Regions from separate parts of the Pseudomonas sp. NPDC090203 genome, predicted to be linked through region 1. Evidence: predicted binding sites of a transcription regulator. Region 1 holds the regulator's gene; each other region holds the start of a gene.
The links. The regulator sigma-54, encoded in region 1, starts transcription at its own class of promoters, with help from an activator protein. The targets are predictions, from matches to a motif close to ANTGGCATNNANNTTGCTNT.

Region 2: ACIPO9_RS13395 (flagellar basal body rod protein FlgF) is a predicted target of sigma-54. The motif match lies at 770-789, and genes of this name have one in related genera.
Region 3: flgB (flagellar basal body rod protein FlgB) is a predicted target of sigma-54. The motif match lies at 1,286-1,305, and genes of this name have one in related genera.

The regions. Positions count from the first base shown of each region.
Region 1 covers NZ_JBIVCV010000007.1:224,107-226,372, reverse strand. The annotation lists gene ptsN (PTS IIA-like nitrogen regulatory protein PtsN) at 1-216, opposite strand, end outside; gene hpf (ribosome hibernation-promoting factor, HPF/YfiA family) at 229-537, opposite strand; gene ACIPO9_RS14510 (RNA polymerase factor sigma-54) at 712-2,211, opposite strand.
Region 2 covers NZ_JBIVCV010000006.1:358,434-360,699, reverse strand. The annotation lists gene ACIPO9_RS13405 (flagellar hook protein FlgE) at 1-13, shown strand, start outside; gene ACIPO9_RS13400 (hypothetical protein) at 392-568, opposite strand; gene ACIPO9_RS13395 (flagellar basal body rod protein FlgF) at 842-1,582, shown strand; gene flgG (flagellar basal-body rod protein FlgG) at 1,631-2,266, shown strand, end outside.
Region 3 covers NZ_JBIVCV010000006.1:364,432-366,697, forward strand. The annotation lists gene ACIPO9_RS13415 (flagellar hook assembly protein FlgD) at 1-368, opposite strand, end outside; gene flgC (flagellar basal body rod protein FlgC) at 384-827, opposite strand; gene flgB (flagellar basal body rod protein FlgB) at 831-1,238, opposite strand; gene cheR (protein-glutamate O-methyltransferase CheR) at 2,076-2,266, opposite strand, start outside.

The sequences.
Region 1 (2,266 bases):
CTTGAATCGGCAGTGGGGGATGGCGATCCCGTTGCCAAAACCGGTAGACCCCAGTTTTTCACGGGCGAGTAGGCTTTCGTAGACGTCTTGCCAGTCGAACTCGGGAACTTCTTCGCCGATGCGTCGGGCAATCTCTTCGAGTACTGCTTTCTTGCTGCCGCCTGGCACGTTCACGAATGAACGGCCAGGGGTCAGGATATTTTCAAGTCGGATCATGGAGGGGGAGCGTCAGCGAGCGGCCGCACCTTTGAGGATGCTTTGCTGCTTTTCCTTATGTTTGAGCAGTTGTCTGTCCAGCTTGTCAGTGAGCAGGTCGATTGCCGCGTACATGTCATCATGCTCCGCATTGGCTACGACCTCTCCACCGTGGATATGCAGGGTGGCCTCGATCTTCTGTTTGAGTTTCTCGACGGCCATCGTCACCTGCACGTTGGTAATCTTGTCAAAGTGCCCTTCGAGCTTTTTCAGCTTCAGCTCGATGTACTCGCGCAGGGGCTTGGTCACTTCCAGTTGGTGTCCACTGATGTTGACTTGCATACAGCTTCTCCTTCGTTGCCAGTGCATTAAGAGGCAGGCTGAGTACCTGCCACTGGAACGCTGTGGCTCGTGACCTCTAGGTTCTAGTAAGAAAAGTCTTGAGACCCGGTCATGCTGCGCTGAAAACAGCCTTGCCTTACCTACGTCTTAAAACATTTCGTACAGAGCCTGCCTTTACATCAGTCGCTTGCGCTCGCTCGAAGGGGCTATCCCTAAGGATTCGCGATACTTGGCGACTGTGCGACGGGCCACTTGGATGCCTTGTGCCTCCAGTAAACCAGCGATCTTGCTGTCACTCAACGGCTTTTTCTGATTTTCCGCGGCAACCAGTTTCTTGATGATCGCGCGAATGGCCGTGGACGAGCATTCACCGCCCTCGGAGGTGCTCACGTGGCTGGAGAAGAAGTACTTCAGTTCGTAAATGCCGCGAGGCGTGTGCATGAACTTTTGCGTGGTGACCCGCGAGATCGTCGATTCGTGCATGCCCACCGCCTCGGCGATGTCGTGCAGGACCAACGGCTTCATCGCCTCGTCGCCGTACTCCAGGAAGCCGCGCTGGTGCTCGACGATCTGGGTCGCGACTTTCATCAGGGTTTCATTGCGGCTTTGCAGGCTCTTGATGAACCAGCGCGCTTCCTGCAACTGGTTGCGCATGAAGGTGTTGTCGGCGCTGGTGTCGGCACGACGCACGAAACCTGCGTACTGCGGGTTCACTCGCAGGCGCGGCACGGCTTCCTGGTTCAGCTCCACCAGCCAGCGCTCGTTGTCCTTGCGCACGATCACGTCGGGCACCACGTACTCGGCTTCGCTGGATTCGATCTGCGAGCCAGGACGCGGGTTGAGGCTCTGGACCAGTTCGATGACCTGGCGCAGGTCATCTTCCTTGAGCTTCATGCGGCGCATCAGTTGCGAGTAGTCGCGGCTGCCCAGCAAGTCGATGTAGTCACTGACCAGGCGCTGGGCTTCGGCCAGCCACGGGGTTTTGGCAGGCAACTGGCGCAATTGCAGCAGCAGGCATTCGCTCAGGGTGCGGGCGCCGATGCCGGCGGGCTCGAACTGTTGAATGCGGTGCAGGACGGCTTCGATTTCGTCCAGCTCGATGTCCAGTTCCGGGTCGAACGCGTCGAGCAGCTCTTCCAGGGACTCGTCCAGGTAGCCCTGGTTGTTGATGCAGTCGATCAGCGTGACGGCGATCAGGCGGTCAGTGTCGGACATCGGCGCCAGGTTCAGTTGCCACAGCAGATGGCTTTGCAGGCTTTCGCCGACCGAGGTGCGGGTGGTGAAGTCCCACTCGTCATCGTCGTTGCTGGGCAGGCTGCTGGCGCTGGTCTGGTAGATGTCTTCCCAGGCGGTGTCGACCGGCAGTTCGTTGGGGATGCGCTCGCTCTCGCTCCACTCGCCGTCTTCGAGATTGTCGACGGTGGGGGCGGATTCCTGGTAGGTCGGTTCCTGAACGTCGGCGTTGGGCTTGTTTTCGATGTTGTCGGCCATCGGGTCGGCATTATCGAAGTCGTCGCCTTCTTCCTGGCGTTCCAGCATGGGGTTGGACTCCAGTGCCTCCTGGATTTCCTGTTGGAGATCCAGCGTGGACAATTGGAGCAAGCGGATGGCCTGTTGCAGCTGCGGTGTCATCGTCAGCTGCTGGCCCATTCTCAAGACTAGCGAAGGTTTCATGGCAGGGGCTTAACACCTTATTCGCCGGCGCATCCGCGCCATCCACTACTGGGCG
Region 2 (2,266 bases), on a different contig from region 1:
TCGCGCGACTTGATCCCTGCACCGCACCTGTAGGAGCGCGCTTGCCCGCGATGGCGTCAGCACATTCGGCATCACCGTACCTGACACACCGCCGTCGCGGGCACGCGCGCTCCTACACGGTTCCGTGGTGGAATCAAATCAGGTACCCCCCAATCCTGTAGGAGTGAGCTTGCTCGCGATGACGGTGTGTCAGTGACCACGGCTTTGACTGACACACCGCGGTCGCCGGCAAGCCGGACTGCTACGGTGCCGGCGTTGAAATCGAATCACGCGCACGCCGCCACCTGTAGGAGCGCGCTTGCCCGCGATGGCGTCAATGGGTTCGGCATCACCGTACCTGACACACCGCCGTCGCCGGCAAGCCGTGCTGCTAGGGGTGAATTATCGTCATTCAGATCGAACAATCAGACCTCACGAACGCGCCGCTGATGCGGGTCCAGCCTTTGCCGGGGCTGGTCTGGGCGCAGACGGTCTTGGTCTTGCCTTGCCACAGGTAATAAGGCGCTGGCGCCGCGACGGCCAGGGTGGTGAAGGCGAGGAGGAGGGTGAAGGTGAGCGGCAAGCGCATGACAATTTCCTGTTGGCAAAAGGCTCGATAACCCAGGCACTGCAATTATCGCTCCCTGCGCGAAATTTTTTTGGCGCGCAGGCTGTGGCGATTCTATCGAAAGTGGCGGTCCGCCGTCGCCGATCAAATCACCGCTGCCGACCCGGTCCGATTTGCGCCCGCAATCACTGGGAAATCAGCCATTTGTATCTCTTCTGAAAAACTGGCGCGATCATTGCTATGACCTGCTCAGTACAGCTACAGGCGGCAAGCGTCTGTCGGAGGAGGAAGACTGTGGACAAGTTGCTTTACGTGGCCATGAGCGGTGCGTCGGAAAACGCCATCGCGCAAAAGGCCCATGCCAACAACCTGGCGAACGTCTCGACCAACGGGTTCCAGCGCGACCTGGAACAGGCCCGCTCGATGCCGGTATTTGGCGAGGTCAACCCGTCTCGCGCCTATGCCATGAGCGAGCGCCCGGGCACTGACTTCAGCCAGGGTTCGATGATCGACACCGGTCGCGAACTGGACGTTGCCGTCAAGGGCGACGGCTGGATGGCGGTCCAGACACCCGATGGCGGCGAAGCCTACACCCGCACCTCCAGCATGAATATCGACGCCCTCGGCGTGTTGCGTGATGGCAATGGTTTGCCGGTCATGGGCAACAGCGGGCCGATTGCCGTGCCGCCACAGCAGCAGATCGAAATCGGCGCCGACGGCACGATCAGCGTTCAGTCCCTGGGTGAGAGCCCGCAGGTGATGGCGCAGATCGACCGCATCAAGCTGGTCCGGCCTGACCTTGCCAACCTGGAAAAAGGCCCCGACGGCCTGATGCACACCAAAGACGGCAAACCGGCGCAAGCCGATGCCAACGTGCAGGTCGAATCCGGTTTCCTGCAGTCGAGCAACGTCAACGCCGTCGAGGAAATGACCTCGGTGCTGGCGCTGTCCCGCCAGTTCGAACTGCATATCAAGATGATGAAGACCGCTGAGCAGGACGACGAGTCGATGGCTCGCGTCTTGCAAATGGGCTAATGACTGACAGCTTGCGCCGATAATCAGGCGCTCGAGGAGATTCAATACATGCTTCCGGCACTTTACGTCGCTAAAACCGGCCTGGCCGCTCAGGACATGAACCTGACGACCATTTCGAACAACCTGGCCAACGTCTCGACCACTGGCTTCAAGAGTGATCGCGCCGAATTCCAGGACCTGCTCTATCAGATCAAGCGTCAGCCAGGTGCTCAGTCCACCCAGGACAGCGAGCTGCCATCGGGCCTGCAGCTGGGTACCGGTGTGCGCATCGTCGGCACCCAGAAGAACTTCACAGCCGGCAGCCTTCAGACCACCAACCAGCCGCTGGACATGGCAATCAACGGCCGTGGCTTCTTCCAGATCCGTCAACCGGACGGCACCGTGGCCTACACCCGCGATGGTACTTTCCACCTGGACCAGAACGGCCAGATCGTGACCGCCAACGGTTACGCGCTGGAGCCTGCGATTGTCGTGCCCCAGGACTCGCAGACCTTCACCGTCGGCGAAGACGGCACCGTGTCGGTGACCACTTCGGCTGCCACTGCCACGCCACAGGTGATCGGCAACATCCAGACCGCCGACTTCATCAACCCGGCCGGTCTGCAGTCCCAGGGCGGCAACCTGTACCTGGAAACCGCATCCAGCGGCGCGCCGCAAGTCGGTACGCCTGGCCTGACCGGCCTG
Region 3 (2,266 bases), on a different contig from region 1:
GCCTGACCGGTAATGCCCTTGGTGGTGTCGACACTGGTGGAGCCGGCGTCGACTACCACGGTGCGGCCCACCAGCGAAGACGCCTGCAACGCCTGGGACGACTGGTACATGCCGCCAATGGCGTCGACCGAGGTGCTCAGGTTCTGCATGGTTTCAAGACTTGAGAACTGCGCCAGCTGGGCCACGAATTCGCTGTTGTCCTGTGGATCGAGCGGGTTCTGGTTCTGCATCTGGGTGACCAGCAATTGCAGGAACGAATCCTTGCCCAGGGTGCTGGAACCGGTGGTGCTGTCGCCAGTCTTGCCGGAAGTGGCCGACTGGAGCGACTTGAGGTAGTCGCTGGTGGTCGTGTCGTTGGTAACGGTCATCGCATGCGCCCCTTATCACTGACCCAGGGTCAGGACCTTCTGCATCATTGTTTTGGCGGTGTTCATGACTTCCGCGTTAGTCTGGAACGAGCGACTCGCCGAGATCATGTCAGCCATTTCGTTGACGACGTTGACGTTCGGGTAGTAGACGTAACCGTTCTTGTCGGCAGCCGGGTGATTTGGCTCGTAGCGGGCTTCCAGGTTGGAAGCGTCCTCGACGATCCCGGACACCTGCACGCCGGTACCGGCCTGGCCCTGCTCTTCGAACAGCGAAGCGCTGCCGCCGGCTTCCTGGCTCTGGAACACGGTGGAGAAGACCGGGTGACGGGCACGGTAGGTCTTGTCCAGGCTGGACGACACGGTCTCGGCGTTGGCGATGTTACTGGCGACGGTGTTCAGGCGAGTGTTCTGGGCACTCATGCCACTACCGGCAATATTGAAAACACTGGATAGAGACATGAATTACTCTCCGCGCAGGGCTGCTACCAGCCCTTTGAACTTACTGTTGAGCAAAGTGAAACTGGCCTGAAAGCCAATCGCGTTCTCGGCGTAGTTGGCGTTCTCGACCTGGGAATCGACGGTGTTCTGGTCCAGCGACGGCTGCGACGGCGTGCGATACAACAGGCTCGCATCGCCGGTGCTCATGCCTTCGGCCTCGATATGACGGTTGTTGGTCATGTTCAGGGCGAAAGTACCGTTGTTGGCCTTGTCGCTTTCGGCGGCCAGCACCTTGGAAAAGTCCAGGTCGCGCGCCTTGTAGTTAGGCGTGTCGGCGTTGGTGATGTTGTTGGCCAGCACTTCTGCACGTTGAGCGCGGAAGTTCAGCGCTTTCTCGTGAATGCCCAGTGCCTTGTCGAAGCTGATGCTCATGTCGGGAACCTTTATCGGTTGACCAGATGTTCGTGACTGCAGGTCTTAGAGCAAGCGGCGTGCCAAGTTGCGAAATGGCCGCGTTTGCTGGGGTTCGAGGCAAGTGGCAATGGGCGATGCCAGAAAAGCGGCAAACGATTTCCGCAGGAAGAAGGCAAAGCGGCAAGGGTTGTGTCGTTTTTTTGCCGTTTGCCGACGGATACCGCATGCCTCCCGTAGCAGCACGGCTTGCCGGCGGGAGCGATCTTGAGGCCCACGTCGCGGGCAAGCGCGCTCCTACAGAAACTGACACCACACCCCGTAGCAGTCCGGCTTGCCGGCGTCGGCGATCTTGAGGACGTCCCCGCCGGCAAGCCGTGCTGCTACGGGACGGTGGTGTGTTTTAGATTTTGATTTTGATCTTCATGCGCGATGGCACAGACGACGCCGAACGCGACGTCAAGGCGCCAGGCCGAGCGCAGGCGTCGTGCAGGGGGATGAGCGGCAGGAAGCCGCGAAAGCTGTGCGGGCCAGGGACGGCCCATCACAGCGTGCCCCCGGAACGGCGCCGGAGTCGAGGGAAGTCCGACGAAGGAGGACCCCAGCCAGGAGCAATGGCTTTGCTTACTTTCCCCGTAAGGAAAGTCAGTCGCCCGTAAGGGGCGAAACCCAAAATCCGGACCACCGCGAAAACGGATCAACACCCGATACCAAAGTCCGCCAACGACGCGGAGCGTCGCCCACTGCATTCCCACGCAGAGCGTGGGAACGATCAACGGCACAGGCGTGGGAACGATCAACAAAAAACCCGGCCACCATCGCCGGGTTTCAAGCAACCAGTCAAATCACCCACCAGCCCTACTTGGCCTGATAAATGATCCCCGGACTGCACTGCACCATCTGATAATGATCCGGCAATCCGTTCAACGCCTCCGACGCCCCCAGGAACAGATACCCGCCTGGCTTCAACGTCGCATGAATACGCAACAGAATGTCCTTCTTCACCTCAGCCGAAAAATAGATCAGCACGTTGCGGCAGAACACAATGT